2 regions of the Cupriavidus sp. HE11 genome follow, and region 1 is predicted to be linked to the other one. Evidence: riboswitches for the same ligand, from Rfam matches in the RefSeq annotation. Region 1 holds a riboswitch; the other holds the start of a gene.
What was found. Region 1 has a riboswitch for glycine ahead of gcvT (glycine cleavage system aminomethyltransferase GcvT). Riboswitches for the same ligand answer to the same signal wherever they lie in the genome.

Region 2: another riboswitch for glycine. It lies ahead of ACOABP_RS22700 (D-amino acid dehydrogenase); the one in region 1 lies ahead of gcvT (glycine cleavage system aminomethyltransferase GcvT).

The regions. Positions count from the first base shown of each region.
Region 1 is NZ_CP184464.1:1,792,029-1,797,817, reverse strand. It holds gene gcvT (glycine cleavage system aminomethyltransferase GcvT) at 1-1,098, opposite strand, end outside; glycine riboswitch at 1,187-1,318, opposite strand; glycine riboswitch at 1,340-1,427, opposite strand; gene ACOABP_RS08425 (glycine zipper 2TM domain-containing protein) at 1,521-1,745, opposite strand; gene ACOABP_RS08420 (UvrD-helicase domain-containing protein) at 2,026-4,113, shown strand; gene ACOABP_RS08415 (response regulator) at 4,467-5,198, shown strand; gene ACOABP_RS08410 (ATP-binding protein) at 5,203-5,789, shown strand, end outside.
Region 2 is NZ_CP184465.1:1,196,410-1,202,198, forward strand. It holds gene ACOABP_RS22685 (LysR family transcriptional regulator) at 1-264, opposite strand, end outside; gene ACOABP_RS22690 (MFS transporter) at 546-1,865, shown strand; gene ACOABP_RS22695 (M20 aminoacylase family protein) at 1,910-3,121, shown strand; glycine riboswitch at 3,181-3,279, shown strand; gene ACOABP_RS22700 (D-amino acid dehydrogenase) at 3,442-4,710, shown strand; tRNA gene ACOABP_RS22705 (tRNA-Leu) at 5,005-5,091, opposite strand; gene ACOABP_RS22710 (diguanylate cyclase domain-containing protein) at 5,183-5,789, opposite strand, start outside.

The DNA.
Region 1 (5,789 bases):
AAACGGCAGTTTAACCACAGTCGCGGTCAGTTTGCGGTCACGAATCTCGACCTGGACGTCGGTGCCGGGCGCCACGTCCTTCGGCAGGCGGGCAAACGCGATCGACAACTGCAGGCTCGGGCTGAACGTGCCGCTGGTGATTTCACCAGCTCCGGCGGCGGTGATTACCTTCTGGTGCGCACGCAGCACGCCGCCCTTGTCGCGCAGGATCAGGCCCGCGAATGTCTGTTTCTGGCCGCCGGCCACCAGGGCCTGCTTGCCGGTGAAGTCGCGCTCGCTCTGCAGGTCGACCGTCCAGGCCAGGCCGGCGTCGAGCGGCGACGTGTTGATATCCATGTCCTGGCCATACAGGTTCATGCCGGCTTCCAGGCGCAGCGTGTCGCGCGCGCCCAGGCCAGCCGGGCGCACGCCCGCCGCGGACAGCTTTTCCCAGATGCCGGCAACGTTTTCGGCCGGCACCACCAGTTCGAAGCCGTCTTCGCCGGTGTATCCGGTGCGGGCGATCATCAGCTCGCCCATTTCGGGGTCCTGCACCACAAGCGCGTTGAACGGCTTGAGTGCGTCGGCGGGCTGGGTGGAGGGGAAAGCCTGGTAGACCTTGGCGCGCGCATTGGGGCCCTGCACGGCCACGATGGCCAGCTTGCCGGCGCCGGCCGGCGCAACGTCGCCACGGCGCGGCGTGATCGTCACGCCGCTGCCGGTGGCCGCGTTGCGCGACTGGATCCATTCGATGTCGCCGATGGCCGTGCTGGCGTTCACCACAAGGCGGAAATGATTCTCGGCAAAGAAGTAGACGATCAGGTCGTCGATGACGCCGCCCTTGTCATCGAGCATGCAGGAATACAGCGCCTTGCCCGGCGTTTGCAGCTTGTCGACGTTGTTGGCCAGCAGGCCGCGCAGGAAGGCGCGCGTCTGGGCGCCGTGCAGGTCGACCACGCACATGTGCGACACGTCGAACATGCCGGCATCGGCACGCACGGCATTGTGTTCCTCGATCTGCGACCCGTAGTTGACCGGCATGTCCCAGCCGCCAAAGTCGACCATGCGGGCGCCAAGGGCGCGGTGGATAGCGTTGAGGGGCGTGGCCTGGAGCGTCATGGATATCCTCGGGGGCGGTTCGAAAACGAAAAAAGGGTCATCCGCCGCAACGATCGGTGCACCAATGTGCAACCAATCCGCTGCGGCGGATGACCCCTCTGTCCTCGATACCTGAGAGATTACGAAGCGTCGGCGTGCCGCGCGCTTCGTGCGCCCCTTCGGTGGACATGCTCACCCTGCGTCAGGGCAGTGGCGGATGTCGCTCTCCAGAGTGCGGCATGCATCGTGTGCATGTTGCATGCCGATCCGGTCGGTCCATGGTGCCTGAGAGTTTTTGGGTAGTTCCCCTTCGGCGGCGCAGTCGCTGCGCGCTCTCCCGGCCGGATGCGCGAGAATGTACGGGACCGGTCTGCCTTTGTCAAACGCAAGCCTGACGCCGGCCACCGGCCACGCCCCCGGATCTGGAACTTGTTGCCGGCCGGTTATCGGTGGTCCTTCGTCACGACGTTACCGATCACACCGCCCACGGCCGCACCGCCCAGCGTACCCAGCGCACTGCCGTCGGTCAGCACGGCACCGCCCAGCGCACCGGCGCCCGCGCCAATGGCCGTGTTCCGCTGCTTCGGCGTCATGTCCGCGCAGCCGGCAAAGCCCACCAGCGTCACGCCGATCAGGGCAACTTTCGAAAGGGTGCGAAGCGTCTTCATGATTGGCTCCTTTGTTGTCATCGAGCATCGTTTCCGATTTGTGGATCTGTCCCGAACCGGTCGCGCCACGCGCAAGACCCGCGCGGTCCTGCCCGACAAGAGGCAAGCTCCATGCCCCGGGATCCGCCGTTTTACGATTGTTACCAGCCTGAAACGCCTCTTGTCGGACGCCGCCCGACAACCGGTCCAGGCCTGAAGCGCGTGTTAACATCGACGCCTTTGGCGCGCAGCCCCTCAGGTGCGCCTTGAGCCATCCCGCCCGCAACGTTCCCCCTGCCTCATGACTCACGGACTCAATGCCGCGCAATCCGAAGCGGTTCGCTATCTGGACGGCCCCTGCCTTGTGCTGGCGGGCGCCGGCTCGGGCAAGACGCGCGTGATCACGCAGAAAATCGCCCACCTGATCGAGGACAAGGGGTTCGAGCCACGTCACATCGCGGCCGTCACGTTCACGAACAAGGCGGCGAAAGAGATGCAGGAGCGCATCGGCAAGCTGATGGAAGGCAAGACCACGCGCGAAGGGAAGCGCATTCCACTCAAGCAGCTGACGGTTTGTACGTTTCACTCGCTGGGCGTGCAAATCTTGCGCATGGAAGCCGAGCATGTCGGGTTGAAGCCACAGTTCTCGATCATGGATGCGGACGACTGCTTCGGCCTGATCCAGGAGCAGCTCGGCACGACCGACAAGAAGCTGATTCGCAGCGTGCAGGGCACGATTTCGCTGTGGAAGAACGGCATGGTCGATCCCGAGACGGCACTCGCGCAGGCCGCCGATGCCGACGAACACCAGGCCGCGATGGTCTATCGCAACTACGTGGCCACGCTGAATGCCTACCAGGCGGTGGACTTCGACGACCTGATCCGGCTGCCCGCCGAGCTGTTCGCGCGCGACGAGGCCGTGCGCCTGAAGTGGCAGAACCGCCTGCGCTATTTCCTGGTCGACGAATACCAGGACACCAACGCGTGCCAGTACCAGCTGCTGAAGCTGCTGGCGGGTGGCTCGCACCTGCGCGCGCCGGCATTTACGGCGGTGGGCGACGACGACCAGGCCATCTACGGCTGGCGCGGCGCCACGCTGGACAACCTGCGGCTGCTGCAGACCGACTTTCCCGACCTCAAGGTGGTCAAGCTGGAGCAGAACTACCGCTCCACGGTGCGCATCCTCGAAGCGGCCAACGCGGTGATCGCCAACAATCCGAAGCTGTTCGACAAGAAGCTGTGGTCGGAACACGGCATGGGCGATCCGATCGCGATCCACCCGATGAACGACGAGGAGCACGAGGCAGAGTCGGTGGTGTTCCGCCTGTCTGCGCACAAGTTCGAGCGCCGCGCACAATTTCGCGACTACGCCATTCTCTATCGCGGCAACCACCAGGCGCGGCTGTTCGAACAGATCCTGCGCCGCGAGCGCATTCCGTATGTGCTGTCGGGCGGCCAGAGTTTCTTCGACAAGGCCGAGATCAAGGACATCTGCGCCTATCTGCGCCTGATCGCCAACCCCGACGACGACCCCGCGTTCATCCGCGCCATCACCACGCCGCGCCGTGGGGTGGGCAACACCACGCTCGAGGCGCTGGGCACGTTTGCGGGCCAGGCCAAGGTGTCGCTGTTCGAGGCGGCAATGATGGGCGGCATCGAGGCCAAGCTGCAGCCGCGCCAGCTGGAGCCGCTGCGTACGTTCTGCGAATCGATGGTGCGCCTGGCCGACCGCGCGGCGAACGACCCCGCCACCGTGGTGCTGGACGATCTGATGGAAGGCATCCATTACGAGGCCTACCTGTACGACACCTTCGACGAACGGCAGGCGCAGTCGCGCTGGACCAACACGCTCGAATTCCTGGACTGGCTCAAGCGCAAGGGCACCCGTCCCGAGGCCGAAGGCGAGGGCGAGGCCACCGGCTTTGACACGGCCGACGGTTTTGGCGACGAAGGCAAGAACCTGCTCGAACTGACCCAGACCGTGGCGCTGATGAGCATGCTCGAAGGCCGCGAGGAAGACCCGGATGCCGTGCGGCTGTCGACGCTGCACGCGTCGAAGGGCCTCGAATATCCGCACGTGTTCCTGGTGGGCGTGGAAGAGGGCATCCTGCCCCACACGCGCGAGGACGAAGACCTGGGCGACGAGAAGATCGAGGAAGAACGCCGCCTGATGTATGTGGGCATCACGCGTGCGCAGCGCAGCCTGCAGATCAGCTGGTGCAAGAAGCGCAAGCGGGCACGCGAAACCTATTCGGTCGAACCGTCGCGCTTCATTGCCGAGATGAAGCTCGAGGAAGCCCCGGCACCGCAGGACAACACGCCGGCGATGAGTCCGAAGGACCGGCTCGCCGGCCTGAAAGCCTTGCTCAACAAGCCCGCCGCGGGCTGACTTGATACAAGGCTGACAAGACACATAGGCACGCGCTCACTAGGATTGGCGGCGCGTGGAAACGTCTCTCGGACGTTCCTGCGACACACCGCGCCCGCCCTTCGGTTGCGGTGTGGCTGGGCGCATGCGAGCCCGGCTTCTTCCCTGTTGAACGCTCCCGGATGCGGCAGCACCGGGGGCGTATTTTTCTCCCCGGGACCTTGCCCTGCGTGAACCTGCGCAGCGCCCCGCCCCGCGCCTCCTTGTGCGCTTCGCTGCACGTATCAAAATTGATACAAAGCCGGCATCGCCTGTAATCTCCCGACTGGTACATTGGCCGATCGGATGTCCCGCGTATTCCTCACTTTTTTCCCATGGACCTGTCGCCCAACCTGCCCATTCGTCTGCTGATCGTCGATGACGATCCCCAGATCCGTTCCATGCTGGCCGAATACCTGGCCACGTTCGGCATGGAGGCGGAGGGCGCGGAAGGCGGCTCAGCGATGCGCGCGGCAATGGGCCGGCAGGAATACGATCTCGTGATCCTGGACCTGTCGCTGCCCGGCGAGAACGGCCTGACGCTGTGCCGCGAGATCCGCGAGCAGAGCAACCTGCCCGTGATCATGCTGACCGCCCGTGCCGAGCTGGCAGACCGCGTGGTGGGCCTGGAGGTGGGTGCGGACGACTACGTGACCAAGCCGTTCGAAATGCGCGAGCTGGTGGCCCGCATCCACACCGTGCTGCGGCGCAGTCGCGGCGAGGTGCGACGCACGACGCCGGCCACGGCGGGGCACGAGATGCGCTTTGGCTGCTGGCGCCTGAATGCCACGTTGCGCCAGCTGGTCGATGCCGAAGAGACGGTGGTGCCGCTGTCCAACGCGGAATTCCGACTGCTGCTGACGTTCATCGAGAATCCGAACCGGGTGCTCGACCGCGAGATGCTGATCAACAATGCACGCGGCCGCGACCTGGACGTCTTCGACCGCAGCATCGACCTGCTGGTATCACGGCTGCGCCAGAAGCTGCGTGACGATCCGCGCGATTCGTCGCTGATCCGCACCGTGCGTGGCGAAGGATACGTCTTTACCGGCAACGTGGAGCACTGAAGGCATGGCTGCTGCGATCCCGCCGTCAACCGGCGGTGCTTCGGCGATGCGGCCCGAACCGCGCGCCGTGGAACCGGCCAGACGCCGCCGGTTCAACTCGATGTTCATGCGGTTGTTCTTTGTCATGACCGCCATCATGCTGGCCGTGCACGTGCTGGGCGTGACCGTGATCGAGAGCGTGTTTCCGCGCCCCGGATCGGAACGCTACATGGAGCGCATGCGCCGCGCGGCCTCCGATGCAGAGGCGGCTGGCCAGCTGCTGCCCAACGGGCCGCCCCCGCATCCGCTCGAAGGCGTCTTCATGCCCGACCGGCCGCCTGGCCCGCCGCCCGGCATGCGAGGCAATGAGCCGTTCGATTTCGATGGCCCGCCGCTGCGCCCCGAGGCCTTCGGCGAGCGCCCGCCATTCAGTCGCCCGCCCGGCCCGCCGAAGGGATTCCATATCCGTGGCATCTGGCCGCCGCACCTGGGCCTGATCTTCCAGCTTGCGGCCATCCTGATCGCGTCATGGGTGGGTGCCCGCCTGCTGGCGCGGCCGGTGCAGCAACTGGCCAGCGGCGCGAACCGCCTGGCGCAGGACGTGCACGCGCC
Region 2 (5,789 bases), on a different replicon from region 1:
ATGGCCGCGGATCGATTCGATATCTTCCAGCGCATGCCGCAGTTCCTGCTCGACCACCGTGGCACGCCGCACCAGCGCCAGGCCGTAGGCCGTCAGGCTCACTCCGCGCACCGAGCGCGACATCAGCGTGACGCCCAGTTCGCGCTCAAGCTCGGCAATGGCCTTGGACAGCGCCGGCTGCGACGTATGCAGGCTGCGCGCAGCCTCGTGGATGCTGCCGTGCTGGGCCACCGCCAGCAGCACGCGCAGTTGTTGCAGCTTCATCAGGGTTTCTCCCCATCGTCCGGTTGCCGATGCCTTGCCTTGGTGCGCGCGTGCGCAATTGCCGTGCATGGCACTTCTGAATGCGCCGCGTAGGTACTAGTCCTGATGGTGCGCGGCGAGTGATGATGTCCGTGATGCCATTTGGTTATCACGATGACAATAAATGATTTTTGGGGCGGCGTGTTTGCCGGAATACTGCATCGCCAAGGACGTACGACTTGCGCGATGGATGCCACCCCAGGCTCCACGATTCCCGTAACCCAGTTCGTGGAGCCCCTCACATGAACGACGCAACCCTGCCCGCCGGCGCGCCGCTCTCCGCTGCCACCGTCGCTGCCCCCGCCACCCCGGCCAAGGCGAAGCAAAGCCAGTTCCGCCTGATCGCCGCATGCTCCATCGGCAATGCGCTGGAGATGTTCGACTTCACGGTCTACAGCTTCTTCTCGCTGCTGATCGGCAAGCTGTTCTTTCCGTCCGACAGCCCCTACGGTTCGCTGCTGCTGGCCGTCGCCACGTTCGGCATCGGCTTTGTCATGCGCCCACTGGGCGGCGTGCTGATCGGCAACTATGCCGACCGTCATGGCCGCAAGGCCGCCATGACGCTGACCATCGGCCTGATGGTGCTGGGCACGCTGTGCATCGCGCTGGCCCCCACCTACGCCACGGCCGGCGTGTTCGGATCGCTGACCATCCTGGCGGGCCGCTTGCTGCAGGGTTTCTCGCTTGGTGGCGAAATTGGCGCGTCCACCGCGATGCTGATGGAAGGCGGCGACGTGCGGGGCCGCGGCTGGCGCGTAAGCTGGCAGATCGGGAGCCAGGGCATTTCCGCGCTGGCCGGCGCCGCCACGGGCGCCGCGCTCTACGCCTTGCTGCCCACTGCCGCGCTGGAAAACTGGGGCTGGCGCGTACCTTTCCTGATGGGCCTGCTGATCGCACCGGTGGGTCTCTATATCCGCGCCAATCTCGATGAAACGCATGAGGCCGACGCGCACGCACCGAGCCCCGTTGGCGAATTGTTCCGCCATCACGCCAGCAAGGTGGTGCTGGGCATCCTGGCCGGCACCGCCGGTACTGCCACGATGTACCTGGTGGTGTTCTTCATGCCGACGTACATGATCCGCGTGCTGCATATGCCGGCGTCGCTGTCGTTCCTGTCGGGCTGCGTCACGGGTGTCACGCTGCTGGTGGTGTCGCTGGCCGCAGGCACGCTGGCGGACCGTCTGGAACGCCGCAAGCCGCTGGTGGCGGGGTCGCTGCTGTTCAGCCTGATTGCCGTCTATCCCGCGTTCTGGCTGATGAACCACTACCCGAGCGTGCCGCTGGTGCTGGGCCTGTCCGCGCTGCTGACCGCCAGCATCAACCTGGGCACCACGCCGCTGTTCCTGATGCTGCTGGAGATGCTGCCGGCCGGCGTGCGTGCCACGGGCCTGGCCGTGATCTACAGCGTGGGCGTGACGGTGTTCGGCGGCTCGTCGCAATTCATCGTCACCTGGCTGCTGGCGAAGACCGGCAATCCGATGGCCCCGGCCTTCTACATGATGGCGTGCGGCGTGCTGGCCCTGGTTGCCGTGCTGCGCATTGCCGAGAAACGCGAACACTGATCCACCATCGATTTCCCGCGAGCCCCACTTTCCGAGACCTCTCCATGACCCGCGAACCGACCCTGACCCCGTTTCAGCTGCTGCCGCACCTGCTGCCTGCCATCGACACCGAGACCTTCGTCAACATTCGCCGCCAGATCCACGCGCAGCCCGAACTGGGCTTCGAGGTGGGCGCCACCAGCCGGCTCGTCGCCACGCTGCTGGAAAGCTGGGGCTACACGGTGCATACCGGCATCGGCAAGAGCGGCGTGGTGGGCCAGCTGAAGGTGGGCAACGGCACGCGCCGCCTGGGCATCCGGGCCGACATGGACGCCCTGCCGATCGTCGAGGCCACCGGCCTGCCCTACGCCAGCAAGACCCCGGGCCGCATGCATGCGTGCGGGCACGACGGGCACACCGCCATCCTGCTGGCCGCCGCCAAGGCGCTTGCCGATTCGCGCAGCTTCGACGGCACGCTGAACCTGATCTTCCAGCCCGACGAAGAAAACCTGTGCGGCGCGCGCGCGATGATCAACGATGGCCTGTTCGAGCGCTTTCCATGCGATGCAGTGTTCGCGCTGCACAACATGCCCGGCGTGCCCGCCGGATCGTTCCGTGTACTGGAGGGCCCCGTGAGCCTGTCGTCCGATGTGGCCGACGTGACGATTCGCGGTGTGGGCGGCCACGGCGCGATGCCCCATCGTTCGAAGGATCCCATTGCCGCGTCGGCGGCCATCATCACCGCCCTGCAAACAGTGGTGGCGCGCAACGTGGCGCCCGACGACACGGCGGTGGTGTCGGTCGGCTTCATCCACGCCGGCGCCACGCACAACGTGATTCCGGAGGAGGTCAAGATCGGCCTCAATGTGCGCGCGGCACGGCCCGAGACGCGCGCACTGGTGGAAGCACGCATCTACGAGATCGTCAGCCTGACCGCGCAGGCCCACGGTGTGACGGCGCAGATCGACTACCGCCAGCTGACGCCACCGATGGTCAACGCGGCCGGTCCCACTGCCCTGGCCGCCGAGGTCTGCCAGGAACTGGTGGGCACCGAGCAGGTGGTCACGCAGGCGCCCAAGGGCCTGAACGGCAGCGAGGACTTCGCCTGGATGCTCGATGCGGTGCCCGGCTGCTACCTGATCCTGGGCAACGGCGAAGGCGAATTCGGTGGCTGCATGGTCCACAACCCCGGCTACGACTTCAACGACCAGGTGCTGCCGCTGGGCGCCGCGGCGTGGGTACGGCTGGCGCAGCGCTTCCTGGTCCCCGCGTGCTGACCCGGAAAAACCCAATAGCCGAATCTTTAAATTCTGTGGCATAGTTGCCACCGTTGTATCCCGCGATATCGGGAGAGCCCGTTGCTGCCGCCAGGCAGCGCGGCGCCGAAGGAGCAACCGCCCCGGAAACTCTCAGGCAAAAGGACCGGTATCGCCATTGAACTCTGAAGAACCCCCGGCCTGTACGTCGGCCGGCGGTACCGAAGGAGCAAGCGAGCCCTGCTCGCGAATCTCTCAGGTCAAGGACAGAGGGGGCGTCCGCGAGAAGCGCATGGTGCGCCGTGGACTGCCACCCCATGACGTCCTGGAAGACCTTCCACATGAAATCCATTGCAGTGATCGGCGGCGGGATTACCGGCGTCACGACCGCGTACGCGCTGGCAAAACGCGGACTCTCCGTCACGCTGTTCGAGCGCCATCGCTATGCGGCCATGGAAACGTCGTTCGCCAACGGCGGCCAGCTGTCCGCGTCGAATGCCGAAGTCTGGACGCACTGGTCCACGCTGGCCAAGGGCATCAAATGGATGCTGCGCGCCGATGCGCCGCTGCTGGTGAATCCGCGCCCCACCTGGCACAAGCTGAGCTGGTTCGCGGAATTCATGGCCTCGATCCCGCATTACCGCGCCAACACGGTGGAGACCGCGCGGCTGGCAATCGCCGCACGCCAGCACCTGTTTGCCTGGGCCGACGCGGAAGGCATCGACTTCGACCTGAAGCGGCGCGGCATCCTGCATATTTATCGCAACAAGGCGGGCTTCGAGCATGCCGGGCGGGTCTCGAAGCTGCTTGCCGAAGGCGGTCTGGAGCGCCACGCGGTGACGCCGGCGGAAATGCGCGACATCGAGCCCACGCTGGCCGGCAACTTCTATGGCGGCTACTACACCGAAAGCGACGCCACGGGCGACATCCACAAGTTCACCGGCGGCCTGGCCGCCGCGATCCGCCGCCTGGGCGTGCAGACGCTGTACAACCAGGACGTACGCTCGATTGCCACCACGGGCCGGCGCGCGACGGTGGTGTCGGCCGAAGACAACCTGCCCGCATCGCGCGAGTTCGACGGCGTGGTGGTGTGCGCGGGCGTGGCAAGCCGGGCGTTCGCGCAGCAGCTTGGCGATCGCGTCAACATCTATCCGGTCAAGGGCTACTCGATCACGGTGAACCTGAACGACGCCGAAAGCCAGGCCAGCGCGCCGACGGTGAGCCTGCTCGACGACGAGACCAAACTCGTGACCAGCCGGCTGGGCGCCGACCGCTTCCGCGTAGCCGGCACGGCCGAGTTCAACGGCATCAACCGCGACATCCGCGCCGACCGCATCCGTCCGCTGGTCGACTGGGTGCATGCGTGCTTCCCCGGCGTCAGCACGCGCAGCGTGGTGCCCTGGGCAGGCCTGCGCCCGATGATGCCGAACATGATGCCGCGCGTCGGCCGGGGCCATGCCGCCAACGTGTTCTACAACACCGGGCACGGGCACCTGGGCTGGACGCTGTCGGCCGTGACGGCGGAGATGGTGGGGGATGTGGTGCGGCACGCGGCGACACAAGACGGGCGCGTTGCGGTGGGCCAGGGCGTGGGCGGCGTAGCAGCCTGATACGCCCGCCCTCTCCCCCGCCCCTCTCCCGCCATGCGGGAGAGGGGAGACCACCAGGGGCAGGATCCCGGGCGGCGTCGGTCTGGGGGACGTTCTGATTCCGGAAATGAAAAAGCCCCGCTCGTTCGAGCGGGGCTTTCGAATTTGTGCCCAGAAGCGACTCGGTCACCCATGCGCGACCCCGGATTGCGCTTGCAGGCGCAGTCTTTTCGAGTCCCCACGGGAGTCCCCACGGACTTCCCTTTCTGGGCGCACAAATGAAAAGACCCCGCTCATTGAGCGGGGTCTTTGAATTGGTGCCCAGAAGAGGACTCGAACCTCCACAGTGTTGCCACCGCTAGGACCTGAACCTAGTGCGTCTACCAATTCCGCCATCTGGGCTTCGTTTCGCTGCATTGCTGCGTTGAAGCGAGACGCGAATTCTACATAAGCTCTGGCAATTTGCAAGCCCTTTTTCACGTCATCGTAAAAATCAGCTGTTCTGCACCCCAAGGTACAGGCTGCCGTCCAGCACATAGCGGTTGCGCCCTGCCCGCTTGGCGCGATACATGGCGCTGTCGGCGCGATGCAGCAGCGGCTCCAGCCGTGCCGCCTCGGGGACCGCGCACACCGCGCCCACGCTGATCGTCACGTATGGCTGCACGGGGGTGCCGTTGTGCGGGATGCCCAGTTCCCGCACCGCCGCCACCATGCTGCGGGCGGTGGCACGCGTTTCGTCGGTCGACGAATCGGGCAGCACCACCGCGAATTCCTCGCCGCCCAGTCGGGCACAGAACTGCGCGCCGTGCAGCACGCCGGTCAGCGCCGCGGCCACCTGCCGCAGGCAATCGTCGCCGCACGGGTGGCCGTACAGGTCGTTGTATTGCTTGAACAGGTCGACGTCCAGGATCAGCAGGCCGATTTCCTTGCCGCGCTCGTGGGCCCGCGCCACGGCGGCCAGCGATTCGCGCTGGAAGTAGCGCCGGTTCGGGATGCCGGTCAGCGCGTCGATATCGAGGTCGGCCTGCACGCGCGAGAGTTGCTCTGCCGTTTCGCCAAGCTGCGTCGCCAGCGCCTGCTCGCGCGACTGGTAGCGGCTG